One region of the Pseudomonas sp. ADAK7 genome, then DNA from elsewhere that is predicted to be linked to it. Evidence: predicted binding sites of a transcription regulator. Region 1 holds the regulator's gene; each other region holds the start of a gene.

What was found. Region 1 encodes sigma-54, which starts transcription at its own class of promoters, with help from an activator protein. Its sites were predicted from a motif close to ANTGGCATNNANNTTGCTNT; they were not measured.
Region 2: a site for sigma-54 is predicted at 2,999-3,018, ahead of flgB (flagellar basal body rod protein FlgB). Genes of this name have one in related genera too.
Region 3: a site for sigma-54 is predicted at 1,743-1,762, ahead of HKK53_RS12420 (flagellar basal body rod protein FlgF). Genes of this name have one in related genera too.
Region 4: a site for sigma-54 is predicted at 2,334-2,353, ahead of HKK53_RS10725 (CmpA/NrtA family ABC transporter substrate-binding protein). Genes of this name have one in related genera too.

What each region holds. Positions count from the first base shown of each region.
Region 1 covers NZ_CP052861.1:3,382,714-3,389,956, forward strand. Annotated here, with positions in the region: gene lptA (lipopolysaccharide transport periplasmic protein LptA) at 1-502, shown strand, start outside; gene lptB (LPS export ABC transporter ATP-binding protein) at 502-1,227, shown strand; gene HKK53_RS15825 (RNA polymerase factor sigma-54) at 1,404-2,897, shown strand; gene hpf (ribosome hibernation-promoting factor, HPF/YfiA family) at 2,971-3,279, shown strand; gene ptsN (PTS IIA-like nitrogen regulatory protein PtsN) at 3,292-3,756, shown strand; gene rapZ (RNase adapter RapZ) at 3,759-4,616, shown strand; gene HKK53_RS15845 (HPr family phosphocarrier protein) at 4,632-4,907, shown strand; gene HKK53_RS15850 (ZIP family metal transporter) at 5,068-5,961, opposite strand; gene HKK53_RS15855 (superoxide dismutase) at 5,992-6,603, opposite strand; gene HKK53_RS15860 (hypothetical protein) at 6,605-7,045, opposite strand; gene HKK53_RS15865 (class II fumarate hydratase) at 7,073-7,243, opposite strand, start outside.
Region 2 covers NZ_CP052861.1:6,238,395-6,245,637, reverse strand. Annotated here, with positions in the region: gene flgE (flagellar hook protein FlgE) at 2-1,327, opposite strand; gene flgD (flagellar hook assembly protein FlgD) at 1,358-2,086, opposite strand; gene flgC (flagellar basal body rod protein FlgC) at 2,102-2,545, opposite strand; gene flgB (flagellar basal body rod protein FlgB) at 2,549-2,956, opposite strand; gene HKK53_RS28690 (tetratricopeptide repeat protein) at 3,251-4,201, shown strand; gene cheR (protein-glutamate O-methyltransferase CheR) at 4,313-5,140, opposite strand; gene HKK53_RS28680 (chemotaxis protein CheV) at 5,187-6,119, opposite strand; gene flgA (flagellar basal body P-ring formation chaperone FlgA) at 6,205-6,966, shown strand; gene flgM (flagellar biosynthesis anti-sigma factor FlgM) at 7,116-7,243, shown strand, end outside.
Region 3 covers NZ_CP052861.1:2,654,003-2,661,245, forward strand. Annotated here, with positions in the region: gene flgH (flagellar basal body L-ring protein FlgH) at 1-65, opposite strand, end outside; gene flgG (flagellar basal-body rod protein FlgG) at 117-902, opposite strand; gene HKK53_RS12420 (flagellar basal body rod protein FlgF) at 948-1,688, opposite strand; gene HKK53_RS12425 (sigma-54-dependent transcriptional regulator) at 1,989-3,551, opposite strand; gene phhA (phenylalanine 4-monooxygenase) at 3,832-4,623, shown strand; gene HKK53_RS12435 (4a-hydroxytetrahydrobiopterin dehydratase) at 4,694-5,050, shown strand; gene HKK53_RS12440 (amino acid aminotransferase) at 5,050-6,243, shown strand; gene HKK53_RS32790 (hypothetical protein) at 6,453-6,584, shown strand; gene HKK53_RS12445 (hypothetical protein) at 6,662-6,844, shown strand; gene HKK53_RS12450 (MFS transporter) at 6,947-7,243, shown strand, end outside.
Region 4 covers NZ_CP052861.1:2,313,552-2,320,794, forward strand. Annotated here, with positions in the region: gene rlmKL (bifunctional 23S rRNA (guanine(2069)-N(7))-methyltransferase RlmK/23S rRNA (guanine(2445)-N(2))-methyltransferase RlmL) at 1-196, opposite strand, end outside; gene rmf (ribosome modulation factor) at 728-943, shown strand; gene HKK53_RS10720 (quinone-dependent dihydroorotate dehydrogenase) at 1,222-2,241, opposite strand; gene HKK53_RS10725 (CmpA/NrtA family ABC transporter substrate-binding protein) at 2,472-3,683, shown strand; gene HKK53_RS10730 (ANTAR domain-containing response regulator) at 3,699-4,274, shown strand; gene HKK53_RS10735 (nitrate/nitrite transporter) at 4,613-5,824, shown strand; gene HKK53_RS10740 (bifunctional protein-serine/threonine kinase/phosphatase) at 5,832-7,243, shown strand, end outside.

The DNA of each region.
Region 1 (7,243 bases):
ACTGGGAAGCGTGAGCGCCTGGGCTCTGCCGAACGATCAAGAGCAGCCTATCCGCATTCAGGCCGACGATGCCCAACTGGACGACAAGAATGGCGTTGCCACCTATAAAGGTGACGTGATCATTACGCAAGGTTCGATGAAGGTCACCGGCAACACCGTGACCATCACCCGCACCCCGGCTGGCGACATCGACGTGGTGACCTCGGTGGGCAACCTTGCCTACTTCGAGCAACTGCAGACCGCTGGTGACACCAAGCCTGTTCAGGGCTGGGGCGTGACCATCCAGTACCATGCCGCGCAAAACCGCGTTGTACTGATCGATAAGGCCAAAGTCGTCGACAAGGACAACAACACCACCCAGGGCGAGAAAATCGTCTACGACACGGTCAAGAAACTGGCGAGCGCCGGCCGTGCCACGGGTAGCAAGGTCACCGAGGCGCGTCCGCGCATCGACATGGTGATCCAGCCGAAGCCGAAATCCGACCAGAAAAAGGCCAATTAATGGCAACCCTGAAAGCTCAGCATCTGGCCAAGAGCTACAAGAGCCGCCAGGTCGTGCGTGACGTCAGCCTGTCCATCGACAGCGGTCAGATCGTCGGCCTGCTGGGCCCGAACGGCGCCGGCAAGACCACATGCTTCTACATGATCGTCGGCCTGGTGCAGGCCGATCAGGGACGCGTGCTGATCGACGACCTGGACGTCAGCCACCAGCCCATGCACGGTCGTGCGAAGGCCGGTATTGGCTATCTTCCGCAAGAAGCGTCGATCTTCCGCAAACTGTCGGTTGCCGACAACATCATGGCTATCCTCGAGACCCGCAAGGAACTCGACAAGGCCGGTCGTCGCAAGGAACTGGAAAGCCTGCTGCAGGAATTCCACATCAGCCATATCCGCGACAACCTGGGCATGAGCCTGTCCGGTGGCGAACGCCGCCGGGTGGAAATCGCTCGCGCACTGGCCACCAACCCGAAATTCATCCTGCTCGACGAACCTTTCGCCGGCGTGGACCCGATTTCGGTGGGCGACATCAAGCAGATTATCCACCACCTCAAGGCCAAGGGCATTGGCGTGTTGATCACCGACCACAACGTCCGTGAAACCCTGGATATCTGCGAAACAGCCTACATCGTTAACGATGGCCAACTGATCGCCGAAGGTGACTCCGCCACCATCCTGGCCAACGAACTGGTCAAGGAAGTGTATCTGGGTCACGAGTTCCGCCTTTAAGCATTGAGGTGTCTGGCTGATTGCCCGAGCGCCGGTTTCGATAAAGCTTTTTTATTGTTACAGCGCTCTAGGCAAACGCTGCGGTTTCGGGCATATAATTTGCTTAAGTTTGGCGCTCCGGCGCCCTGTAGTGGATGGCGCATGCGCGCCGGCGAATAAGGTGTTAAGCCCCTGCCATGAAACCATCGCTAGTCTTGAGAATGGGCCAGCAGCTGACGATGACACCTCAGCTGCAACAGGCCATCCGCCTGCTCCAATTGTCGACCCTGGACCTGCAACAGGAAATCCAGGAGGCCCTGGAGTCCAATCCGATGCTCGAACGCCAGGAAGAAGGCGACGACTTCGATAACGCCGATCCCTTGGCCGACAAAGCCGAACAGCAACCCAACGCCGATGTTTCAGAACCCTCCTACCAGGAAACCGCCCCGACGGTGGACAACCTTGAGGAAGGCGACTGGAACGAGCGAATCCCCAACGAACTGCCCGTCGACACCGCCTGGGAAGACGTCTACCAGACCAGCGCCAGCAGCCTGCCGAGCAACGATGACGACGAGTGGGATTTCACCACTCGCACATCGGTCGGCGAAAGCCTGCAAAGCCACCTGCTCTGGCAACTGAACCTGGCGCCGATGTCCGACACCGATCGTCTGATCGCCGTGACGCTGATCGATTGCATCAACAATCAGGGCTACCTGGACGAAACCCTCGAGGAAATCCTCGAAGCCTTCGATCCGGAACTGGACATCGAACTGGACGAAATCGAAGCCGTCCTGCACCGCATCCAGCAATTCGAACCGGCCGGAATTGGCGCGCGCAACCTGGGCGAATGCCTGTTGCTGCAATTGCGCCAACTGTCCGCCAAGACCCCTTGGCTGGCCGAGGCCAAGCGCCTGGTCAGCGATTACATCGACCTGCTCGGCAGCCGCGACTACAGCCAGCTGATGCGTCGCATGAAACTCAAGGAAGATGAACTGCGCCAGGTCATCGAACTGGTCCAGAGCCTGAACCCGCGTCCCGGCTCGCAAATCGAGTCCAGCGAAGCCGAGTATGTCGTGCCCGACGTGATCGTGCGCAAGGACAACGAGCGCTGGCTGGTGGAGTTGAACCAGGAGTCGGTGCCACGCCTGCGGGTCAATGCCCAGTACGCCGGTTTCGTGCGCCGCGCCGACACCAGCGCCGATAACACCTTCATGCGCAATCAGTTGCAGGAAGCTCGCTGGTTCATCAAAAGCCTGCAAAGCCGTAACGAAACCCTGATGAAAGTCGCTACCCAGATCGTCGAGCACCAGCGCGGCTTCCTGGAGTACGGCGACGAAGCCATGAAACCGCTGGTCCTGCATGACATCGCCGAAGCGGTTGGCATGCACGAGTCGACGATTTCAAGGGTGACTACCCAAAAGTTCATGCATACCCCACGGGGCATATATGAGCTGAAATACTTTTTCTCCAGCCATGTCAGCACCTCCGAAGGCGGCGAATGCTCGTCCACAGCGATCCGCGCGATCATCAAAAAACTGGTTGCCGCGGAAAATCAGAAAAAGCCGTTGAGTGACAGCAAGATCGCTGGTTTACTGGAGGCACAAGGCATTCAGGTGGCTCGCCGCACCGTCGCCAAGTACCGCGAATCCCTGGGGATCGCGCCTTCGAGCGAACGCAAGCGGTTGATGTAAGCCACGGCACAGCGTTCCAGTGGCAGGCATTTCTGCCTGCCGCTTTATGCACTGGCAACGAAGGAGAAGCTGTATGCAAGTCAACATCAGTGGACACCAACTGGAAGTGACCGAACCCCTGCGCGCCTACATCGGCGAAAAACTCGAACGATTAGAGCGGCATTTCGACAAGATCACCAACGTACAGGTGACGATGACGGTCGAGAAGCTGAAGCAGAAAATCGAAGCCACCCTGCATATTCCCGGCAATGAAGTGGTCGCCAACGCGGAACATACCGATATGTATGCGGCGATCGACGCATTGACCGACAAGCTGGATAAACAACTCAAAAAGCATAAGGAAAAGACCCAGAGCCTCCTCCAGGGCGCAACCGGTCGTTAACACTCCCCACTCATGATCCGACTTGAAAACATCCTGACCCCCGGCCGTTCCCTCGTGAACGTGCCGGGCGGCAGTAAAAAGAAAGCCCTCGAGCAAATTGCCAACCTAATCCACCGCGAAGTGCCGGATCTGGCCATGCAGGATGTCTTCGAGAGTCTGGTTGCCCGTGAAAAACTCGGTTCCACCGGTTTTGGCAACGGCATCGCTATCCCTCACTGTCGCTTGAAGGGCTGTATTTCGCCTATCAGCGCCCTGATGCACCTTGACGCACCTATCGATTTCGACGCCATCGACGGCGCCCCGGTGGACCTGCTGTTTGTACTGCTGGTCCCGGAAGCCGCCACCGATGCGCACCTGGAGTTGCTGCGCCAGATCGCCAGCATGCTTGACCGCAAGGAAGTACGCGAGAAACTGCGCAGTGCCCCGAGCAACGAAGCCTTGTATCAGGTTGTCCTGAGCGAGCAAAACGGTCATTAATCATGCGCTTGATCATCGTCAGTGGCCGCTCCGGCTCAGGTAAAAGTACCGCGCTCAATGTCCTTGAGGACAATGGCTACTACTGCATCGATAACCTGCCCGCCGGCCTGTTGCCGGAGCTGGCCGAGCGCGCCCTGATTCATACCGAGCTGGCACAGCCGCTGGTCGCGGTGTCTATCGACGCCCGCAACCTGCCCAGCCACCTGTCGCGCTTTCCCGAACTGCTTGAAGAAGTGCGTAGCCGGCATATCCAGTGCGACGTGCTCTATCTGGATGCCGATGAGGAAACCCTGCTCAAGCGTTTCTCGGAAACCCGTCGCCGCCACCCGCTGAGCAACGCCAACCGTTCACTGGCCGAGGCGATCGACGACGAAACCCAGCTGCTGGGGCCGATTGCGGACCTCGCCGACCTCAAGATCAATACCACCAACCTGAACCTGTACCAGCTGCGTGACACCCTCAAGCTGCGCCTGTTGAACCAGCCGGAACCCGGCACTGCGTTCCTGGTGGAGTCGTTCGGGTTCAAGCGTGGCATGCCGGTGGATGCCGATGTGGTGTTCGACGTGCGCTGCCTGCCCAATCCCTACTGGAAGCCGGAGCTGCGGGCACAGTCCGGGCTCGATCAACCGGTGGCCGATTACCTGGCCGCACAGCCGGATGTCGAAGAGATGTTCCAGGATATTTACAATTACCTGTTCAAGTGGCTGCCGCGTTTTGCTGCCAGTAACCGCGCCTACGTCACCATTGCCATTGGCTGTACCGGCGGGCATCACCGCTCCGTCTACCTGACCGAACGTCTGGGCCAGGCCCTGCAACAATCCCTGAAGAACGTCCAGGTCCGCCACCGCGACCTCAGCTAAAGGATTCACAACGCGATGCCTGCTCTGGAAATTGAAATCATCAACAAACTGGGCCTGCATGCCCGTGCTTCTGCAAAATTCGTCGGTGTTGCTGGTGAGTTCAAGGACTGTTCGATCCGGGTCGGGCGCACGCCGGAATCCACAGTCGACGGTAAAAGCATCATGGCCATGATGATGTTGGCGGCTGGCAAGGGCACCATGATCCACCTGAGCACTGAAGGCGAACAGGCTGAAGAGGCGCTCCAGGCATTGGTGGCGCTGATCAACGACTACTTCGGCGAAGGCGGATAACCACAGCCCCGTGTAGCAGCTGGCGAAGCCTGCGTTCGGCTGCGAAGCAGTCGTAAATCCGGCATACAAGGTTTGCCTGAAGGACCGCAGTATCTGATTTTACGACTGCTTTGCAGCCGAACGCTGGCTTCGCCAGCTGCTACAAGGCCGTACGTCCCTGCTAGGCCAACGCTGTATCCATCACCATCATCAAACAAAACCCCATCAACAATCCCAGGCTGGCCAGCTTGTCGTGACCATTGCGCCGCGACTCCGGGATGACTTCATGGGTCACCACCAGCAGCATCGCCCCGGCCGCCAGCGCCAGTCCCAACGGCAGCAGCAATTCCGCCAGGCTCACCAGCCACGCACACAACAGCGCGAAGACCGGCTCCACCAGCCCCGATGCCGCGCCGATCAGGAACGCCTTGACCCGCGACATCCCTGCCCCGGCCAACACCAACGCAATCACCAGTCCCTCGGGCACATCCTGCAAGGCGATGCCCATGGCCAGGCTATCGGCGTCGGGCATGCCGCCGCCGGCCGAAACGCCGACCGCCATGCCTTCGGGAATGTTGTGGGCAATGATGGCGAACACGAACAACCAGATCCGCGGCGGAATCACCGGGCGTTCCAAGGTGCCGACGAGCATTTCCGGGCTGGCCCCGGAGACCTTGCGATCCACCAGGAACAACCCGAACGCGCCGAGCATGATGCCGAAACTGATCAAACCGCTGGCCGCCCAAGGCGTCAGCCCCAGGCTTTCGGCCGCAGAGATGCCCGGGACGATCAGCGAAAACGCCGTCGCTGCAAGCATCACACCGGCACCGAAACCCAGCAGGGTATCGCTGAGCGCCTGGGGCATGCGCCGAATCACCAGGACCGGCACTGCCCCGAGCGCGGTGCCCAAGGCGCAAATCGCGCCACCTTGCAGGGCGCGCAGCAACTTCGGCTCAAGGTCCAGCCACGCCAATCCCTGGGCGACCAACAACGTCATACCCGCCAGCAGTAACAGCGATCCCAACGCGTAACGAAACATTCGTCCGCTACCGATCGCCAGTGTTTCAGTGCCCATAGTCAGCCTTGGATTGTTTTTATAGAAGACTTAAACCAGCGCAGCCTGATAGCGCGCCGCGACTTCGGGCCAATTGATCACGTTGTAGAACGCGTTGATGTATTCCGGGCGACGGTTCTGATAACGCAGGTAATAGGCGTGTTCCCAGACGTCGAGGCCAAGGATCGGCGTGTTGCCGTTCATCAACGGGCTGTCCTGGTTGCCGCTGCTTTCCACGATCAGGGTCTTTTGCGGCGTCACGCTCAACCACGCCCAGCCACTGCCGAAGCGAGTCAGCGCGGCTTTGGTAAAGGCTTCCTTGAAGCTGTCGAGACCGCCCAGTTGTTCATCGATAGCCTTGGCCAGCGTGCCATCAGGCTTGCCGCCCGCGTTAGGCGCCATGACCTCCCAGAACAGCGAATGGTTGGCGTGACCGCCGCCCTGATTGATCACCGCGGCGCGCAGTTTTTCCGGGAGTTGCTGGACGCTGGCCACCAGTTTTTCCACCGACCATTCGGCAAACTCGGTGCCTTCAACGGCCGCGTTGAGGTTGTTGATATAGGTCTGGTGGTGCTTGGTGTAGTGGATTTCCATGGTTTGCGCATCAATGTGCGGTTCCAGGGCGTCGTAGGCGTACGGCAAGGCAGGCAAGGTAAAAGCCATTTCAATGGACTCCATATTGAAGAGGGGCAGACGGGTGCCGCGGCGACGCAGCATCCATGTGCAGCAAACGATGGGTGCGCGGGTATTCGCCGTGTTCACTGATGAAATTCAGCAGCTCGACGTAAGTTTTGCTGCTCTGGCGTAGCGCGGCTTCGCGCAGGGCCGGGGTCAGGCGCGGGTCCTGCATGGTCTGCAACAAGCGTTGGTGGATGGCGCACAGGTACTCGGCGCTCTCCTCCGGCTGGTTCAGGCGCAAATGCAGGTCCGCGAGGTTGTGGTGGGAAATCACGCAAGCGGCCACCGCTTCGTCGGCATCCGCCCAGCGCTCGAACAACACCTGGGCCAGCGCCAGAGCCTGCAAGTAAGCCTCGCGGGCATCGACGAACTCGCCCAGCATGAAATGGCGATTGGCCCTTTCGATTGTGCGTTTCCAGTGCTCCATGGTGAGCCTCCAAAGCGGTAGCGGTGATTACACGCCGCCGGCAGTGAGCTTTTCTGGATTGAGCAACTCTTCCAGTTGGCTACGCGACAGGTCGGTGTGTTCCAGGGCGACATCAATCACCGGACGGCCCTGCTGATACGCCTTCTTGGCGATCTCCGCGGCTTTTTGGTAACCGATTATCGGGTTGAGTGCCGTGAC
Region 2 (7,243 bases), 2.9 Mb from region 1:
ATCAGGTCATCTGAATGATGGTCTGCATGATAGTGCTCTGGGTGGAGATGGTCTTGGCGTTCGCCTGGTAGTTGCTCTGGCCTTTGATCAAGTCGACCAGTTCATTGGTCAGGTTGACGTTGGACTCTTCCAGGGAGTTGGAGTGGATCTCGCCCAAGGTACCGGTGTTCGGCGCATCGTAGCCCGGGATACCCGACGAATAGGTTTCTTTCCAACTGGTGCCGCCTACCGGCTGCAAGCCTTGTTCGTTGGTGAAGCTGGCGAGCGAGATCTGGCCGATGGGCTTGGTCTGGCTGTTGCTGAAGTTGGCCAGCATGACACCGCTGGCGTCGATGGTCAGGTTGGTGATCTGGCCAGTGGCGTAGCCGTTCTGCGACGGAATCGAACGCGCGGTGTCAGCGTTGTACTGCGTGGTTTTGTCCATGGAGACCGTAACGATGCCGGCGGCCGCGCCGTTGGCTTTCCACGTGCCATTGGTCACGGTACCCGGAACCCAGCCTGTGACTTTCAGGTCAGGGCTGGTTGTCACGGATGGCGGAACGGTCGCTGGAATTACCGGTGTGGTCACCGAAGTCAGGTTGCCGGAGCTGTCGAAGTTCATGGTCGAAGCGACAGGAGGAGTAGCAGCATTGGTAGGGTCGCTGCCATCCGGGTTGCGACCTTCGATCAGGGTGTAGGTCTTCCAGGTGTTGTCACCCGTCTTGACCATGTACTGATCCATGATGTGCTGGTTACCCTGGGCATCGTAAATCGGCGTACTGAACTGCTTGGAGAAGGACCCGTCCTTGGACGGGTCAAACGGATTGGTCGTCTGGTTGACGATGGGATCTGAAGAGTTCAGGTTGATCGTCGACGAAACTGTGCTGGTGGTTTTCGGCGCCAGGTTCGAAGTATCGATGCGCAGGTCAGTCAAAACGCCATTGAGGACCTTGCCATTGGCATCCACGCCATAACCCTGCAGACGCGCAGAACCATCGCTATTGGTGACGTAACCGTCCTTGTCGACCTTGAACGTACCGGCACGGGTATAGGACATCGAACCATTATCGCTCAGCACGAAGAAGCCGGAACCGTTGATGCCCATGTCCAGCACGTTGCCGGTGTTATTGACGTCGCCCTGGGTGAACTGCTGTGAAACGTTGGCCAGGCGCACACCATTACCGATGGTTTTGCTGCCGGAACCCAGCTTGGTAGCCGAGTAAACGTCTTCGAATTCTGCACGGGACGATTTGAAACCGGTGGTCGCGACGTTGGCGATGTTGTTGCCGGTCACGTCCAGTTGTTTGTTGGCTGCATAGAGACCGCTAAGGCCGATATTGAAAGACATATTCCACTCCTTTGTGCCGGTTAGTCGGCTCTATATACCAATGGTTTGAACTTTGGACAGGGCGACCGAGCCCAGGCCTGCGAGGTTGAGCATCAGCTCGCCGCCCGTCTGGCTGAGGGTCACGCTGTTGACCGTGGCCGGCAGGTACACCGCCAGATCCGTCGCCTTGCCGTCGACCGGCGCGCTGGCCTTGACGGTGTAAGTGCCGACAGGAACGACAGCGCCGCTCGAATCCTTGCCATCCCACGTGAAGCTGGCGCTGCCTGCCGCCCGGGAGCCCAGGTCAATGGTCCTGATTGCTTTGCCGTCTTTGTCAGTAATGGTCACGGTGCCGCTGGCGATCGACGAAGTCAGGTTCACCGAACCGGTCACCGGTTTGGTCGGATCATCGACCTTCACAGAGTTGGTCTGCACGATCACGGAACGCCCGACCAGGGACGAAGCCTGCAAGGCTTGCGACGAGCTGTAGTTGCCGGCAATCGAGCTGACCGTGTCGTTAAGCGTGGTGATGCCTTCCAGGCTGCTGAACTGCGCCAACTGCGCCACGAACGCGCTGTTGTCCTGCGGATCAAGCGGGTTCTGGTTTTTGAGCTGGGTCACCAGCAACTGCAGGAATGCATCCTTGCCCAGCTTCTGGCTGCCGGTCGCGCTGTTGGTCGCAGAGGCAATGCCGTCACCGGAGGAACTGCTGGACTTCACCGACGAGTTCGCCAGGATGTCTTTCATGCTGATGGTGCTGGTGGTATCGGAAACACTCATCTGAATCGCCCCTTATCACTGACCGAGGGTCAGGACCTTTTGCATCATGGTTTTGGCGGTGTTCATCATTTCGGCGTTGGTCTGGAACGAACGGCTCGCGGAAATCATGTCGGCCATTTCTTCAACCACGTTGACGTTCGGGTAGTAGACGTAGCCCTTGGCATCGGCGGCCGGATGGCTCGGCTCGTAGCGCGCTTCCAGGTTGCTCTGGTCCTCGACCACGCCCAGCACTTGCACGCCTTGACCGGCGGCGTCCTGGTTCTGGAACAGCGAATCGCTGCCGCCGGCCTGGCCGTCCTGGAACATGGTGGCGAATACCGGGTGACGGGCGCGATAGGTCTGGTCGATGCTCGACGAGACGGTTTCGGCGTTGGCGATGTTCGAGGCAACGGTGTTCAGGCGAGTGGTCTGGGCACTCATGCCGCTACCGGCGATGTTGAAAACACTGGCGAGGGACATGATTTACTCTCCGCGCAGGGCTGAAACCAGCCCTTTGAATTTGCTGTTGAGCAGGGTGAAGCTGGCCTGGAAGCCGACGGCGTTTTCCGCATAGTTCGACTGTTCCAGTTGCGCGTCCACGGTGTTCTGGTCGATCGACGGCTGCATCGGCGTGCGATACAGCAGCGACTCGTCGCCATTGCCCAGGCCTTCGGCTTCGATATGACGGCTGTTGGTCATGTTCAAGGCGAAAGAACCGCTCTTGGTTTTCTCGTTCTGCGCGGCAAGCACTTTGGAGAAGTCCAGATCCCGAGCCTTGTAGTTCGGGGTGTCGGCGTTGGCGATGTTGTTGGCCAGGACTTCGGCACGCTGGGCGCGGAAGCCCAGGGCTTGTTCGTGGATACCGAGCGCTTTATCGAAGCTGATGCTCATGTCGGGAAACCTTCGGGTGACCTGATTTTTCGTAACATGAACATAGCAAGTGGCGTGCCAATTCAAAAAACCCCATAAACCGGGGCTTTGCGGGCATCGGCAAGGCGGCAATGCCAGAAAAGCGGCAACGGGTTTCCGCCGCCTGCCGCTTTTCTGCCGCTTGTCCCCGGGAGGTACGCCTCAGGTACTGGCCGCAAAATCGGCAGGCCTTCCATAAATATGTACCGCTTCTGGCCACGGCCCCCCCGATAGCCTGTGTGGGTAACGCCATTTCCACCCACACAGGTACTGAACATGCATATCCACACCGATGTGTTTACTTCGCTACACACGTTGATCACGTCAATCCACTCGCTGGTGTCGCCGCTGACCGATCCGCAACGGGCTGCCAAAACACGGGGACTGGAGCGGTACCGTCTGCGCGAATACCTGGACGCTGAAAGCGACCTGACGGTCGCGGCCACGGCCGGTGATGCCGAATCACAATATGCCCTGGGCGAAATTTTTCGACGCCGCGAGGGCAACACCAGCGGCACGGCTAAAAAGTGGTACGAACTGGCCGGCGCGCAGGATCACGTCTATTCGTTGATGCGCCTGGGCGATGCCGGCTCTCTGGAGAAAGCCTCGAAACTGGCCCGCGAGCGCGCCGAGATTGGCGACAGCGACGCCATGCTGCAAATGTATGAACTGACCGAGGATATCGTCTGGCTGAAAAAGGCTAACGTGGCAGGCAATGGGGAGGCGATCTACATCCAGACCCTGCTCTACGAAAACGACGAGTCCCTCAGGCCCGCCGATTCGAAGTGGGACAGCCTGCGTGACATCATGCTGAGAAAGTCCGCCCGGGCCGGCTTCCCTCCGGCGATGACCTGGTTGAGCAATCTCAAGCCCATGTACCGGAACATCCCGTATCAGCAGTATTGGTTGTTGAAACGGCTGGAACACAACGATCTCAACGCCGTGCTCACCTATAGCTACGCGCTGATGCACTACTTCGATACCGAAGAGGGTCTCGACCGTTTCAACTTCCGTTTTGACTTCACCAAGGGCTTGGGCCTGCTATGGCTGGTGGTCAACAACACTCGGGAATATTTCAGGCATCGTGAAGCCGCCAACCTGCTGGCCACGCTGACCAGCCGATCCACACCCGAACAAATCGAAGCCGGCAAGGCGTTTGCCAGGGAATGGAAAGACGCCCATCCGCCGCTGTCGGCCTACGCACTGACCTACAGCGACCTGAAATAATCCCGGCTGCCGCCATGAGCGTGGCTTGTGCCCCAAAACAAAAAAATGCCAGTCAGCGCGGCTGACTGGCATTACGTTGAGAGCGAGGGTTTTCTTTACACCGCCGGCCAATCACTTGGCCTGGTAGATGATCCCCGGGCTGCACTGGACCATCTGGTAGTGATCCGGCAAACCGTTCAGCGCCTCGGAAGCACCAAGGAACAAATAACCGCCCGGCTTCAACGTGCTGTGAATGCGCAACAGGATGTCCTTCTTCACCTCGGCGGAGAAGTAGATCAGCACGTTGCGGCAGAACACGATGTCGAACTTGCCCAACGCTGCGTAGCTGTCCAGCAGGTTGAACGAGCGAAACTCCACCCGGCTCTTGATCGGCGCCTTGATCGCCCAACGGCCCGGCCCTTTCGGGTCGAAGAAACGCTGAAGGCGCTCGGGCGACAGACCGCGACCGATCGCCAGGCTGTCGTACTCGCCGGTCTTGCAGTTGGTCAGCATGGTGCCGGACAAGTCGGTGGCAACGATCTGCACCCCCATCTTCAGCTGGCCCATGTTGGTCCGCTCGAACTCGTCGATCGACATCGACAGCGAATACGGTTCCTGGCCCGACGAGCAGGCCGCCGACCAGATGCGCAGGCGTTGACCGGGCGCCGCCTTGATGGCTTCGGGCAGCACCTTGTTCTTCAAGACTTCAAACGGATAGGTGTCACGAAACCACAGGGTTTCGTTAGTCGTCATGGCATCCACCACCATCTCGCGCAAACCACTGCGCGGCTGGGTCTGGATGCGCTGGACCAGCTCACCCAGGGACTTGATGCCCTGCTGTTCCATCAGTTTGTTGAGACGGCTCGAAACCAGGTACTGCTTGTTTTCACCGAGCAAAATGCCACAGGCTTTCTCCAGGAAGACCCGGAACTGTTCGAAATCCAAATTACCTGTAGACAAAGATACCGCCTCTTAAATCGTGTTGACCGCCAGGGGCAAAAGGCCCCTAGCTGATATCTGCTGCTTTGATCCGGTCGACTACCCGGGATGCCAGGTCATCAGGACGGAATTTGGCAAGGAAGTCATCGGCACCGACTTTCTTGACCATCGCCTGATTGAATACACCCGACAACGAAGTATGCAGGATGATATGAAGCTTTTGCATGCGCGGGTCGCTGCGGATCTCGGCCGTCAGGGTGTACCCGTCCATCTCCGGCATCTCGATGTCGGAAATCATCATCAGGAACTCTTCTTCCGGCTTCTTGCCTTCGTCGACCAGCTTGCGCAGGTAATCCAGCGCCTGCCGACCGTCGTTCAACGCCACCACTTCGACGCCGACCGTTTGCAGGCAACGCGAGACCTGCTTGCGCGCCACCGACGAGTCATCGACCGTCAACACCCGCAAGGACAACGCCTTGTGCTGGGTTTCGACATCGACCACACCGACCGAAATCGCTTCCGGCGTCGGCGCCACTTCCGCGAGGATCTTCTCGACGTCGATGATTTCGACTAACTGATTGTCGACCCGAGTCACAGCCGTGAGGTAATGATCGCGTCCAGTGCCCTTCGGTGGCGGATGAATCTCCTCCCAGTTCATGTTGACGATGCGCTCTACCGACCGAACCAGGAAACCCTGGGTCTTGGTGTTGTACTCCGTGATGATCACGAAGGGATTGCTTTGATCGAGCAACCGACCGGAACCGGTGGCCATTGCCAGGTCCAGAATCGGAATGGTCGCCCCACGAATATTTGCCACACCGCACACGACGGGACTGGACTTGGGCATCAAGGTCAGCTTGGGGCATTGCAGCACCTCACGAACCTTGAATACGTTGATGCCGTAAAGCTGCTGACCGTCGAGACGAAACAACAACAGCTCCAGGCGATTCTGCCCTACCAGTTGCGTGCGCTGGTTTACCGAATCCATTACACCAGCCATGCCCAGACTCCTACACCAACAACGCTAAGTTGTGTTGCGACGCACATTCATCACTAAACGGCACGGCGCTTGCTTTTTAACCCGTATGAACGAACAAACGACATTTTTCCGACGCCTGACATCAACCTACCGCAAATGGCTGTGCGTGGTGTCGGCTGTTTGCTTACTACCCGTTGGCAGCCCTGCCGTTGCTGACGCGGTTACCTTGCCTGATATGCTTATCGGCGTGACTCAGGGCTTTCTTGAATTCACCGTAGAAGACTATCTCGCTACCAGTCAAACGGAAGGCCGCTACGAAATCGAGGTCAAGCAGCTCGATCCACGCCTGCGCATGCCCATGTGCGACAAGGAATTGACAGCCACACTGGAGAGCCCGGCGACCCCGATTGGCCGGGTCACGGTCAAGGTTCGCTGTGAGGGCAACTCCCCGTGGACAGTGTTCGTACCCGCTCAAGTGCGCCTGTTTCGAGACGTTGTCACCACCACCCGGCCCCTCAAGCGTGCCGGAATTATCGAACCCGGTGACGTCGCTCTGCGCGAGCGGGATATCAGCCTGATCAACCAGGGCTATTTCACCTCGGTCGACCAGGCCATCGGGCAGAAACTTACCCGACCAACGGTCGGTGATCAGGTGATTACCCTGGTCCATCTGGAACAGGCGGAAGTGGTGCGCAAAGGCGACCAGGTGGTGATTACCGCCCGCAGTGGTACGCTCAGTGTGCGGATGCCCGGCGAAGCACTCTCCAATGGCGGCCTGGCGGAACAGATACGCGTGAAAAACCTCAATTCCATGCGGGTCATCAAGGCGCAAGTCACCGCGCCGGGCCAAGTGGAAGTGTCCATGTAGAGGTCAGGCTATGGCGCTCTGGCAGGCTGTTACCTAAACTGTGCCCATGCAGCGCTGGCGCATGCAGCTCATTGCATAAATGAGCCTAAAGTTTTCGCAGGTAATGCCGAAAACATGGCAAGCGTCCAAATACCCAGAGGTTTTTTATCATGGTCATCGATTTCAGCCGTTTAAACAGCTCCTCGTCACTTACGGGCAGTACACGTACCAGCGTTGCCAAGGAAACCGCCGACGCCGGCAAATCCGCACCGCTGAATACCCCGGCCGAACAGGCCAG
Region 3 (7,243 bases), 730 kb from region 1:
GGGGAAACGCAGCCCGCGAGCCCGACGACCCCACTCAGTGCCAGAACAGATACAAAGCGATTCATGACCCTACCTCACGGTGTTGCAGGCGGCTTCAGGCCGCCACATAGACTTGATTACAGATTCTGCGTTACGAACGAGAGCATCTGGTCGGCGGTGGAGATCACCTTGGAGTTCATCTCGTAGGCGCGCTGAGTGGTGATCATGTTGACCATCTCTTCAACGGTGCTGACGTTGGACGTTTCCAGGGTGTTCTGCAGCGTGGTACCGAAGCCGTTCAGGCCTGGCGTACCGACTTGCGGCGCGCCGCTGGCAGCGGTTTCCAGGAACAGGTTGTTACCCACCGCTTGCAGGCCGGCCGGGTTGATGAAGTCGGCGGTTTGCAGGTTGCCGATCACTTGCGAGGCAGCGTTGCCGGCAATGGTGATGGACACGGTGCCGTCGCGACCGACCGTGAAGGTCTGGGCGTTGTTCGGAATGACAATCGCCGGCTCCAGGGCGAAGCCGCTGGCGTTCACGACCTGACCGTTGGAGTCGAGGTGGAAGGTGCCGTCACGGGTGTAGGAAGTCGTGCCATCCGGTTGCAGGATCTGGAAGAAACCGCGACCGTCGACCGCCAGGTCCAGCGGGTTTTCGGTGGTCTGCAGGCTGCCGGCGGTGAAGTTTTTCTGGGTGCCGACGATGCGCACACCGGTACCCACTTGCAGGCCCGACGGCAGTTCGCTGTCCTGGGTCGACTGGGCGCCTGGCTGGCGTTTGATCTGGTACAGCAAGTCCTGGAACTCGGCGCGGTCACGTTTGAAACCCGTGGTCGACACGTTGGCCAGGTTGTTGGAAATGGTCGTCAGGTTAGTGTCTTGGGCGGACAGACCTGTTTTGGCAACCCATAGAGCCGGAAGCATTCGATTCTCCTCGTGCGCCTGTTTTACGGCGCGACGTTCTGATAATTAGCTGATCTGCAAGACCCGAGCCATGGCCTGGTCATCGTCTTTGGCGGTGTTCATCATCTTGATGTGCAGCTCGAACTGCTTCGACAAAGCCAGCACCGAGGTCATTTCTTCCACGGCATTGACGTTGCTCGACTCAAGGAACCCGGACACCAGCTTGACGCCCGCATCGGCTTGCGCCGGCTTACCGTCCTTGGTGTGGATCGAACCATCCAGGCCTTTGGTCATGTTCTTCAGGTCAGGGTTGACCAGCTTGATGCGGTCGACTTCGGCCATCACCCGCGGGCCTTCGCCCATGGCTCGGATGCTGATGGTGCCGTCCTCGCCCACTTCGACTTGCTGCTCGGGCGGCACGGCAATCGGCCCGCCATTGCCCATCACCGGCATACCGTTGCCGGCGCGCAGCACGCCCAGGGCGTCAATGTTCAGGCTGCCGGTGCGCACGTAGCTTTCGCCGCCATCAGGCGTCTGCACGGCGATCCAGCCATTGCCGGTCACGGCGACGTCGAGGTCACGACCGGTTTCCACCATCGAACCTGGCGAGAAGTCGGTGGCCGGGCGCTCGGTCATGGCGTAGGCACGCGCCGGAAAGCTGTCACCAAACACCGGCATCGAACGGGCCTGCTCCAGGTCCTTTTGAAAACCATTGGTGGAGATGTTCGCCAGGTTGTTCGCATGAGCCTTCTGCGCCAGTGCATTCTGGCTGGCGCCGGTCATTGCCACATAAAGGTACTTGTCCACACTCTTTCCTCTGCATGCCGGACGTTTGCCGCCCACTGCTGTACTGCTGAGCCTTAAGCAATTTGCAGACCAACTTTTTTCTGACGGCGCCGGGCCCGGCAAACAAAGGACTTGAGGGGTTTGGAGGGGATGAGGGGATTGTGTCGAAGTCGAAAAACCGGCGGTGTTATGCCGCTTCGCGGCAAACCTCGGACTGATCGTTCCCACGTTCTGCGTGGGAATGCCTCAATGGACGCTCTGCGTCCGCTTTGGGGACGCTCTGCGTCCCGGGCTGCATTCCCACGCAGAGCGTGGGAACGATCATGTGCCTGACTCTTTGCCGACGTCATATTCGCGGAGCTTATTGGCAATGGTCGTGTGCGAAACCCCCAACCGCTTACCCAACTGCCGGCTGCTCGGATGCTCGGAATACAGCCGCTCCAGTACCGCTTTTTCAAAGCGCCCGACAATCGCATCCAGCCCGCCTTCCAGCGAGAAATCGCCAAGCGGCTGACGCACGCCGTAATCCGGCAGGCGAATATGCTCGACCTTGACCGTCCCGCCCTCGCACAGGGAAACCGCCTGGAACAACACGTTTTCCAACTGCCGGACATTGCCCGGCCAATGGTAATGACTGAGCCGCTCCATGGCCGCCGGTGCCAGTTTCGGCAAGGGGCAACCGATTTGCCGACTGGCCTGGTCAAGGAAGTGCTCCACCAGCGGCGTCAACCCGTCGAGGCATTCGCGCAGCGGCGGGATGTGCAACGACAGCACGTTCAAGCGGTGATACAAATCCTGGCGAAACTCGCCGCGCGCGCACAATTCGGACAGGTCCACTTGCGTGGCGCAGATCACTCGCACATCCAGATAGACTTCTTCATCACTGCCGACACGACGGAAGCAACCGTCCTGCAAAAAGCGCAGCAATTTCACCTGCAAGCGCGGGCTCATTTCGCCGACGCCATCGAGAAACAGTGTACCGCCCGCCGTCAGCTCCAGCAGCCCGAGCTTGCCTTCGGCTCGAGCGCCCTCAAAGGCGCCAGGGCCGTAGCCGAACAGCTCGGTCTCGGCCATGGACTCTGGGAGGCCGGCGCAGTTGAGCGCCATCAGCGGCGACTGGCCGCGAGGACTGGCCAGGTGACAGGCCCGCGCCAGCAACTCTTTGCCGGTGCCGGTTTCGCCTTCTATCAAGAGCGGCGCATCCAGCGGTGCCATGCGCCGCGCTTCGCGCACCACCGCTGCCATGACTTTCGAGCTCTGGAAAATGCTGTCGAAACCGCGCAACTCTTGCTTGCGCACGTTATAGATGCGCTCACCGACCCGATCCGCCCGGTGCAACGTCAACACGGCGCCGGCCATGGCTTCGCTGTCGTCATGCTCCGATTGCAGCGGGGCGATGTCGGCGAGAAACACGTCGCCCTTGACCTTCACCCGTAAACCGTTGATCCGCGATTTGTTGGCGCGCACCAGTTCCGGCAAGTCGAAATCCTCGGCGTAACGGGACAAGGGAATCCCCGGCACCTCGTCCACCCGCACCCCGAGCAACTGCGCCGCCGCACGGTTGGCCGCAACAATGGAGCCACCCATGTCGATCGACAACACCGGGAACTCCAGGGCACCGAGCAACGCGTTCAGCTCCATGTGCCGACGCTCGCTGGGCATCAGCCCTACCCGCTTGACGCCAAATACCCCGGCAATCGCCTCGAATTTCGGACGCAGTGCCTGGAACTGGATGTTGATCAGGTTCGGGCAGTGCAGGTAGATCGCGTTGCCATGCTCACCGCCGACCTCGCCGCGCGCGACGTTGATCCCGTATTCCACCAGCAGGTTAAGGATGTCGCGCAGGATGCCGATGCGGTTCTGGCAGTGGACTTTGATACGCATATAAAGAGCCTGGACAGGGTGATCGAGGCTCGCCGCCGGAAAATTTCTGCGGGAGTGCTCAGTTAGTCGTCAAGATTATGTGACAGCCGGAGCGCTTTTCAAACCCGGAAAACTCAATACCTGCGCCACAGTCGCCAATCCGTAACGAAAACTTTACGAAAAGCCGCGATTTTTCCTACGCGCGACCCAAACCCTCTGCTGCATCACCGCACGCCTTGGGGTATTCCTAGGTCCATAGCTTGGACATAACAAGAACGAATTCCCCTAGCAGGAGAGCAGCATGAAGCAGACGCAATACGTGGCCCGCGAGCCCGATGCGCAAGGTTTTATCGACTACCCCGCCGAAGAACACGCGGTGTGGAACACGCTGATCACTCGCCAACTGAAAGTGATCGAAGGGCGTGCGTGCCAGGAATACCTGGACGGTATCGAAAAACTCGGTCTGCCCCACGACCGCATTCCGCAACTCGGAGAGATCAACAAAGTCCTTGGTGAAACCACCGGCTGGCAGGTTGCCCGGGTTCCGGCGCTGATTCCCTTCCAGACGTTCTTCGAGTTGCTCGCCAACAAGCAGTTTCCGGTAGCGACGTTTATTCGTACCCGCGAAGAGCTGGATTACCTGCAAGAGCCGGACATTTTCCACGAGATCTTTGGCCACTGCCCGCTGCTGACCAACCCCTGGTTTGCTGAATTTACCCACACCTACGGCAAACTCGGCCTACAGGCTTCCAAGGAAGAACGCGTGTACCTGGCGCGCCTGTACTGGATGACCATCGAATTCGGCATGGTCGACACCCCGCAGGGCCAGCGCATCTATGGCGGCGGCATCCTGTCCTCGCCCAAAGAAACTGTTTATTGCATGTCGGACGAGCCGGAACATCAGGCCTTCGATCCGCTGGAATGCATGCGCACGCCGTATCGCATCGACATCTTGCAGCCGCTGTACTTTGTGCTGCCCAACCTCAAGCGCCTGTTCGACCTGGCCCACGAAGACATCATGGGCATGGTCAAGCAAGGCATGCAGCTGGGCTTGCACGCACCGAAATTTCCGCCCAAGCCAAAAGCCGCCTGAACATGCCGGCAGTCGCGGTCAGCGCTGAAAAATAGTAACGTCTAACAAGAATCGAATCGGGAAACAGACCATGTCCACTTTGAACCAAGCCCACTGCGAAGCCTGCCAAGCCGGCGCCCCTCAGGTCAGCGACGAAGAGTTGCCGGTACTGATCAAACAGATCCCTGACTGGAACATCGAAGTTCGCGACAGCGTGATGCAGCTGGAAAAAGTTTTCCTGTTCAAGAATTTCAAGCACGCCTTGGCCTTCACCAACGCTGTCGGTGAAATCTCCGAGGCCGAAGGTCACCACCCGGGCTTGTTGACCGAGTGGGGCAAAGTCACCGTGACCTGGTGGAGCCACTCGATCAAGGGCCTGCACCGCAACGACTTCATCATGGCCGCGCGCACTGACGACGTCGCCAAGGATGCCGAGGGCCGCAAATAATGCATTTCGACGCCATCGGCCGAGTACCCGGCGACCCGATTCTCGGCCTGATGGAGGCCTATGCGCAGGACCCCAACCCGCGCAAATTCGACTTGGGCGTGGGTGTCTACAAAGACGCCCAGGGCCTGACGTCGATTCCTCAAGCGGTGAAACTCGCCGAGGCGCGTCTGGTGGATCGCCAGACCACCAAGACCTACATCGGTGGGCATGGCGATCCAGCCTTCGGCAAAGTGATGAACGAGCTGGTGCTCGGCGCCGATTCGGCGCTGATTGCCGAGCAACGGGCCGGCGTCACCCAGACCCCGGGCGGCACCGGCGCGCTGCGCTTGAGCGCGGACTTCATCGCGCAAATGCTGCCGGGCCGTGGCGTCTGGTTGAGCAACCCGACCTGGCCGATCCACGAAACGATTTTCGCCACGGCCGGGGTCAAGGTCAGTCACTACCCGTACGTGGGCAGCGACAACCGTCTCGATGTCGAAGCGATGCTTGCGGTGCTCAACGAAGCGCCGAAGGGCGATGTAGTGCTGCTGCACGCCTGCTGCCATAACCCGACCGGTTTCGACCTGTCCCATGACGATTGGCGTCGGGTGCTGGACGTGGTCCGTCGCCGCGAGCTGTTGCCGCTGATCGACTTCGCCTACCAAGGTTTCGGCGATGGCCTGGAACAGGACGCCTGGTCCACCCGGTTGTTCGTTGATGCGTTGCCCGAAGTGCTGATCACCAGCTCCTGCTCGAAGAACTTCGGCCTGTACCGCGACCGCACTGGTGCGCTGATTGTCTGCGCGAAGACCGCGGACAAATTAATCGATATCCGCAGCCAACTGGCCAACATCGCCCGTAACCTGTGGTCGACCCCGCCGGATCACGGCGCGGCTGTGGTGGCAACCATCCTTGGCGATCCAGAGCTGAAAAGCCTCTGGGCCGACGAAGTGGAAGCCATGCGTTTGCGCATCGCGCAACTGCGCAGCGGTCTGGTGGAAGCCCTGGAACCCCATGGCTTGCGCGAACGCTTTGCGCACATTGGCGTGCAACGTGGGATGTTCTCCTACACCGGGTTGACGGCCGAGCAGGTGAAACAACTGCGCGATCATCACAGCGTGTACATGGTCAACTCCGGCCGGGCCAACGTGGCGGGAATTGATGCGACGCGTTTGGCGCTGCTGGCCGAAGCCATCGCTGAAGTCTGCAAGTAACCTCACTTCGCACTGATCGTTCCCACGCTCTGCGTGGGAACGATCATGTAGGGACTTCGATCTTTTGCGTTTCGCCTCCCCTGCGGCCATTGGTCGCAGAAATCCCAGATAAAAGTCTATTTGTCATTTCTCCTGCTGTATCCTGCCCAGGCTTTTTAAAAGCGCGGATCTACCAGATCTATCAACAGACTTTGCGAGGAGCGCGAAACATGCACGAGATCCCTAATCTCCCCTTCCCAAGCCTGCACGAAACTGAGCAGACAACCCCGCAACAAGCCAGTGCCCAACAGCCTGAGCCGAAAGAAGCCACTGACCGTCGAAAGACTGACAGCGAAGACTGATCCACCTGCAATGCCAGACCGTGTGGAAAGCGCTAACATGCGCTTTCCACACCGCCTGAACCCCCGAGTCCCGCCCCATGACTGATGATTTTAGCGAAACCCAGGCCAGCGTCCTGATCGGCACCGCCGAGAAGATGATCGAGATCTGGAATCGCCTCTCCCCCGAAAAACAAGCCGCCCTGCTGGCCCGTTTCGGCAGCGAAGAAAACGCCCTCGCCGCTCTGGTCACGACTCAATTGGTCGCGCCCGCCAAATCCTGATTCCCCCGTCCGGCAAATAGTTTTACTTTTCCACGACCGCCCGCCCCTCGCGCCGCTATCATAAGCAGCCTATCTATCCTGCTGCCCCGTGGACTTTTACCCATGTCAGAAAACCAGCGCCCCCTGGCGGTCACGCTGCAAGTCGTTTCCATCGTCCTCTTCACGTTTATCGGCTACCTCAATATCGGCATCCCCCTGGCCGTATTGCCGGGCTACGTCCACAGCGACCTGGGCTTCGGCGCGGTGATCGCCGGGCTGGTAATCAGCGTGCAATACCTCGCCACCCTGCTCAGCCGCCCGTACGCCGGGCGCATTATCGACAACAAGGGCAGCAAACTGGCGGTGATGTACGGCCTCGCCGGTTGTGGCTTGAGCGGTGTGTTCATGCTGGTTTCGGCC
Region 4 (7,243 bases), 1.1 Mb from region 1:
GCTTGAGCACCAGCAGCACCCGGTTCGCCAGACGCGACCACAGGCACAGGCGATAAGCGGTTTCCATGGTAGCCATGCCGCGCACGGCCGAGGTGTGCTCACGCGCTTCTTCAAGGCCAAGCCCGACGGCTTCCTCGATGAGCAGGCCTTCAAGGCCTTTGGGGCAAGTGAGGAAGATTTCGAATTGATCGGACATTGGAATTTCAGAGCCTTTGGCTGAGTGAACCGACAACGCATTGCCGGTCCGGTTTTCAATCAGGCGCTTTTCTAAAAGAGCGCCCGCGTGGCACGAAGGTGTGCCGTCCCACCCTGACTGCTCGGGTTAAAAGAGCTTAGATGTCAGGGCAGATAAAAAAGTTGAGGCAACAAAATGTCATAAAGCGACCCTTCGTCGAATAGTACCCCAGCGCAAACGTGGGTCATTCTCACTAAAGGATTAGCCCCGTCATACAGCGCGGGGCTGATCATACCGGGGTCTGACCAATAAATACGGGACAAACATCACGTTACTTATGGCCATAGCATCTTTATGGTTACGTTCTTATGACAAAACGATCATTCCCTCGATGTGACCTATTGGTTAGAACTCAACACAGGTTGACGTCGCAACGGCGTCAACACCTTGGCTCGCGACGCCGGCAGCGAGCCGCCAACGGCAGGAATTTTCTGCCAGACCTCGATTGAGGTCGACGCGATAAATACAGTCAACAAGTGAGGGCAACACCCTATGAGAAGACTTAAGCGTGATCCGTTGGAAAGAGCATTTTTGCGCGGATATCAATATGGCGTTGGTGGCAAATCCCGTGAGCTTTGCCCATTTACTCTACCGTCGGTACGCCAAGCCTGGATTAACGGCTGGCGCGAAGGACGCGGCGACAACTGGGACGGTATGACCGGCACTGCGGGAATCCATAGACTCAACGAACTTCACGCCGTTGGCTAACAAAGGGCCTGACACTGCAACACAACAACCTGATTACGTAACACCTTAACCACGCACGTCCCATCCGGACGGCGGGCTCCGGCCCAGGGGCACCCTAGAGGTGCCCTTTTTTATGCCCAAAACAACGCGAATCCTTGTAGCAGCTGGCGAAGCCTGCGTTCGGCTGCGAAGCAGTCGTGAATTCAGACACCATGGTCTTTGAGTTACACCGCGCATGCCGGGATTACGACGGCTTCGCCGCCGAACGCAGCCTCGCAGGCTCGGCAGCTGCTACACGATCAGCGCAAGGCTGCGATGGCATCGACCGATTCACGGATCAGCGCCGGGCCTTTGTAGATGAAGCCCGAATACAGCTGCACCAGGCTCGCACCCGCAGCGATTTTCTCAGCCGCGTGCTTGCCTTCGGTGATGCCACCCACGGCGATGATCGGCAAACGGCCCGCCAATTCTGCCGCCAACACCTTCACGGTGTTGGTGCTCTTGTCGCGAACCGGCGCACCGGACAGACCGCCCGCCTCGTCACCATGTTCCAGGCCTTCAACGCCGACCCGACTCAGGGTGGTGTTGGTGGCGATCACCGCGTCCATCCCGGTGTCGATCAGCGCTTGGGCCACCTGCGCGGTTTCTTCGTCGGTCATGTCCGGGGCGATCTTGATCGCCAGCGGCACATGTTTGCCGTGGCGCAACGCCAGTTCGGCCCGGCGTTGGGCCAGGTCGGCGAGCAATTGCTTGAGCGAATCACCGAACTGCAGACTGCGCAGGCCCGGGGTGTTCGGCGAACTGACGTTGACCGTCACGTAACTGGCGTGGGCGTAAACCTTGTCCAGGCAGATCAGGTAGTCATCCACCGCCCGTTCAACCGGCGTGTCGAAGTTCTTGCCGATGTTGATGCCCAGCACGCCTTTGTACTTGGCGGCCGCGACACGAGCCAGCAGGTGATCGACGCCGAGGTTGTTGAAACCCATGCGATTGATGATCGCCTCGGCTTCCGGCAGGCGGAAAATCCGTGGTTTTGGGTTGCCTGGCTGAGGACGCGGAGTGATGGTGCCGATTTCGACGAAACCGAAACCCAACTGGGCAAAACCATCGATGGCCGCGCCATTCTTGTCCAGACCGGCCGCCAGACCCACCGGGTTCGGGAACTCCAGGCCCATGACCTTCACCGGCATTTTCGCCGGGGCCTTGCACAGCAAGCCGTTGAGGCCCAAACGCCCGCCCGCGCCGATCAGGTCCAGGGACAGATCGTGGGAGGTTTCCGGGGAAAGTTTGAACAACAGCTGACGGGCCAGGGTGTACATGGGCGGGTTTGACTCGAATGGCGGCGAAATGAGGCGGCGATTATAGCCGGGCATCGGGGTCGCAAGCGAGGCGCACACGCAAATCAACGCTCGATGGCATATGCCTTGCACCGGCAAAGGTATCAGCACTCATGCCAACGACGGGATGAGTCGACGGACAATGGCGTCGTCACCCGGTTCTGCTCACGCGGGGGCCTGGGGCGACGCTTTTTTTTGCAAGGTGTTTAGCGATGAACGAAACCACAGTCGGCCCGCTGGCCTGGGTCAACGGCAGCGATGCCCCGGAAAAGTCCGCGATCAATGTCGGCTTCATGGCCCTGAGCGACTGCGCCTCGGTGGTGGTCGCCGCCACCCAGGGCTTTGCCCAACCTTATGGCCTGACGCTCAATCTCAAGCGCCAGTCGTCCTGGGCCAACCTGCGAGACAAACTGGTCAGCGGCGAACTCGACGCCGCCCACAGTCTCTATGGCCTGATCTACGCCGTACACCTGGGCATCGGCGGTATCGCGCCCACGGACATGGCGGTGCTCATGGGCCTGAACCAGAACGGCCAGAGCATCAACCTGTCCCACGGCTTGCAAGCGCTGGGCGTGACCGGTCCTGAAGCACTGCACCGGCACGTGCACCAAACTCGCCCAAAACTGACCTTCGCCCAGACGTTCCCGACCGGCACCCATGCCATGTGGCTGTATTACTGGCTCGCAAGTCAGGGCATTCATCCGTTGCAGGATGTCGACAGCGTGGTGGTGCCACCGCCGCAAATGGTCGCGCACCTGCAAGCCGGGCGGATCGACGGTTTTTGCGTCGGCGAGCCGTGGTCCGCCAGTGCGGTAAAACAGAATCTAGGTTTTACGATGGCGACCAGCCAGACCATCTGGCCCGACCACCCGGAAAAAGTCCTCGGCTGCACCCGCGCCTTTGTCGAGCAATACCCCAACACCGCCCGGGCGCTGGTGATGGCAATCCTCGAGGCCAGCCGCTTCATTGAAGAAAGCACCGAGAATCGCCGCAGTACCGCGCAGTTGCTGAGCGCGCCCGAATATCTCGATACACCGCTGGACTGCATCGAACCGCGCCTGTTGGGGGATTACGCCGACGGTCTGGGCCATCGCTGGCAAGACCCGCATGCCCTGCGCTTGCACGGTGGCGGCGAGGTCAATCTGCCGTACCTGTCCGACGGCATGTGGTTCATGACCCAATTCCGTCGCTGGGGTTTGCTGCGCGAAGATCCGGATTACCTCGGCGTAGCCCGTCAGGTCCAGCAACTAGACTTATACCGCGAAGCCGCGACGGCAGTGGGCGTTGCGGCTTGGGGCCAAGAGATGCGCAGCAATCAGTTAATCGACGGCAAGGTCTGGGACGGCTCGGACCCGGCCGGCTACGCCCGAAGCTTCAAACTCCACGCCATGAGCGACAGCTCGCCCCTTCTCGCCAGCCGCTGACAGGAGCCTGCGAATATGTTGCGTATCCTGCTGATCAACGACACGGCCAAGAAAGTCGGACGACTGAAAGCCGCCCTGACCGAAGCCGGATTCGAGGTGATCGACGAATCCGGCCTGACCATCGACCTGCCCGCACGCGTCGAAACGGTGCGCCCGGACGTGATCCTGATCGATACCGAGTCACCGAGCCGCGACGTGATGGAACAAGTGGTACTGGTCACCCGCGATCAGCCCCGGCCCATCGTAATGTTTACCGACGAACATGACCCCGGCGTGATGCGCCAGGCGATCCAGTCCGGGGTCAGTGCCTACATTGTCGAAGGCATTCACGCACAACGCTTGCAGCCGATTCTCGACGTGGCCATGGCCCGCTTCGAAAGCGACCAGGCCCTGCGCGCCCAACTCCACGCCCGAGACCAGCAACTGGCCGAGCGCAAGCGCATCGAGCTGGCCAAAGGCTTGTTGATGAAGATGAAGGACTGCAATGAAGAAGAGGCCTACACCCTGATGCGCCGCCAGGCCATGAGCCGCCAGCAGAAATTGATTCAGGTGGCGGAGCAGATTATTGCCATGAGTGAGTTGCTCGGCTAACCGATCGTTCCCACGCTCCGCGTGGGAATGCCGCCATGGACGCTCCGCGTCCGCCTTGTGATGTGACGCGGAGCGTCACGGGATGCATTCCCACGCAGAGCGTGGGAACGATCATGCCGAATGTGGCACAAATCTGGCTAAGTAATCCCCACAGGTAACCAACGGCGGTTGCCCCACCTACGACAAAGACGTCGCTCACCTCATTCGCCCATGGCGGATCCGGTGGCGGCGTTTTTTCGTTTTGGCCCCAGAGACCGGGGCCGGTGGTGCGGCCGTGGCGGCGCCCCACCTGCAAGCTCATGACTCCTTCTCGAGACGCTTAACAGCTGAGGTGCGCGATGAATTCAAGCTTCTGGAAATCCGGCCATACCCCGACATTGTTCGCAGCCTTCCTCTATTTCGACCTGAGCTTCATGGTCTGGTACCTGCTCGGCCCCCTGGCGGTGCAGATCGCTGCCGACCTGCACCTGACCACGCAGCAACGCGGGATGGTGGTGGCCACGCCGATTCTGGCCGGCGCAGTACTGCGCTTTGTGATGGGCCTGCTGGCGGATCGCCTGTCACCGAAAACCGCCGGGATCATCGGCCAGGTCATCGTCATCTGTGCACTGTTCGGCGCCTGGAAACTCGGGATCCACAGCTACGAACAGGCATTGGTGCTGGGGCTGTTCCTCGGCATGGCCGGCGCATCCTTCGCTGTCGCCCTGCCCCTGGCCTCGCAATGGTATCCGCCGCAGCATCAAGGCAAGGCCATGGGCATTGCCGGCGCCGGTAACTCGGGCACCGTGCTCGCGGCGCTGATCGCTCCGGTGCTGGCGGCGGCGTTCGGCTGGAGCAACGTGTTCGGCTTCGCCCTGATCCCGCTGATCCTGACCTTGATCGTGTTCGCCTGGTTGGCCAAAAACGCTCCGGAACGGCCAAAAGCCAAGTCCATGGCCGACTACCTCAAAGCCTTGGGTGATCGCGACAGTTGGTGGTTCATGTTTTTCTACAGCGTGACCTTCGGCGGTTTTATCGGCCTGGCCAGCGCCCTGCCCGGCTATTTCAACGACCAATATGGCCTGAGCCCGGTCACCGCCGGTTACTACACCGCCGCCTGCGTGTTCGGCGGCAGTTTGATGCGGCCGTTGGGTGGCGCTCTGGCGGATCGTTTTGGCGGCATCCGCACCTTGCTGGGGATGTATACGGTGGCGGCGATCTGCATTGCGGCCGTCGGGTTCAACTTGCCAAGTTCCTACGCGGCATTGGCACTTTTCGTCTGCACCATGCTCGGTTTGGGGGCCGGTAACGGCGCGGTTTTCCAACTGGTGCCGCAGCGTTTTCGTCGGGAGATCGGCGTGATGACCGGGTTGATCGGCATGGCCGGCGGCATCGGCGGCTTCGCCCTCGCGGCAGGCATGGGCGCGATCAAGCAAAGCACCGGCAGCTATCAACTGGCGTTGTGGTTGTTCGCCAGTCTGGGCGTGCTGGCCTGGTTCGGTTTGTACGGTGTGAAACGTCGCTGGAGAACCACCTGGGGTTCGGCCGCCGTGACGGCGGCGCGGGTCTGAGGCAGCGATGAGCCTGCAACTGAGTTTCGCCGAGGCCAGCGCCATCGGCCCTCGCGCGGAAAATCAGGATGCCTTGCGCCTGGTCACCCCGGCTCCGGCGCTGGCGGCGAGCAAGGGTTATCTGTTCGCCATCGCCGACGGTGTCAGCCAGTGTGTCGATGGCGGTCTCGCTGCCCGTTCGACTTTGCAGGCACTGGCACTGGACTACTACGCCACCCCGGAAACCTGGCCCGTTGCCGAGGCTCTGGATCGCCTGTTGTCAGCACAGAATCGCTGGTTACAGGCCAACGGCGGTGGGCAACCGCTGCTCACCACCGTCAGTGCTTTGGTCATGCGCGGTAGGCGTTTTACCCTGGCCCATGTCGGCGATTGCCGGGTGTATCGCTGGCACGCCGATCAGTTGCAGCGGGTCAGCGAGGATCACGTCTGGGACCAGCAGGGCATGCAGCATGTGCTCAAGCGTGCACTCGGGCTGGATCAGCATTTGGTGCTGGATTTTCTCGATGGCGAACTGCGGCTGGATGAGAGTTTCGTACTGCTCAGCGATGGTGTCTGGGCAGTACTGGGCGATACCGCCATTGCGGCGATTTTGCGCGATCAACCGAATCTTGATAGCGCCGCACAGACCTTGGTCAACGCCGCGCACCTGGCCGGCAGCCAGGATAACGCCAGCGCCCTGCTGGTGCGCGTTGATGCCCTCGGTGAAACAAGCATTGGCGATGCACTGATTCATTTGCAGCAATGGCCCCTGCCGCCGGCGCTGAAACCGGGGCAATGCTTTGAAGGCTGGCAAGTCGAAAGCATCCTCGGCCAGAGCCAGCAATCGCTGCTGTATCAGGTGCGGGACGGGCAACAACAACCCTGGCTGCTGAAAACCTTGCCCGGGCATTTGCACGATGATCACCTGGCCGGGCAGGCGTTGTTGTCGGAAGAATGGTTCCTCAAACGGGTCGCCGGGCGGCATTTTCCTGAAGTCCATGCCGCCACTCAGCGTCAGCATTTGTACTACGTGATGCGGGAATATTCGGGGCAAACCCTGGCTGATTTGCAGGGTCGAACCGGGTCGCTGCCTCTGCCCCAATGGCTGGATTTGGCCGAACGTCTGTTGCGGGCGGTTGGGATGCTGCATCGACGGCAGATCCTGCATCGCGACATCAAACCGGAGAACCTGCTGCTGGGGGACGACGGCGAGTTGCGCTTGCTGGACTTCGGTCTCGCCTACTGCCCCGGCCTGTCCGAAGATCAGCCTTGCGCCCTGCCCGGCACGCCGAGTTACATCGCACCGGAAGCGTTTCACGGGGAGGCGCCGACACCACAACAGGATTTGTATGCGGTCGGCGTGACCCTGTTTTTCCTGCTGACCGGGCACTATCCCTATGGCGAAATCGAAGCGTTCCAGCGCCCGCGGTTTGGCGTGCC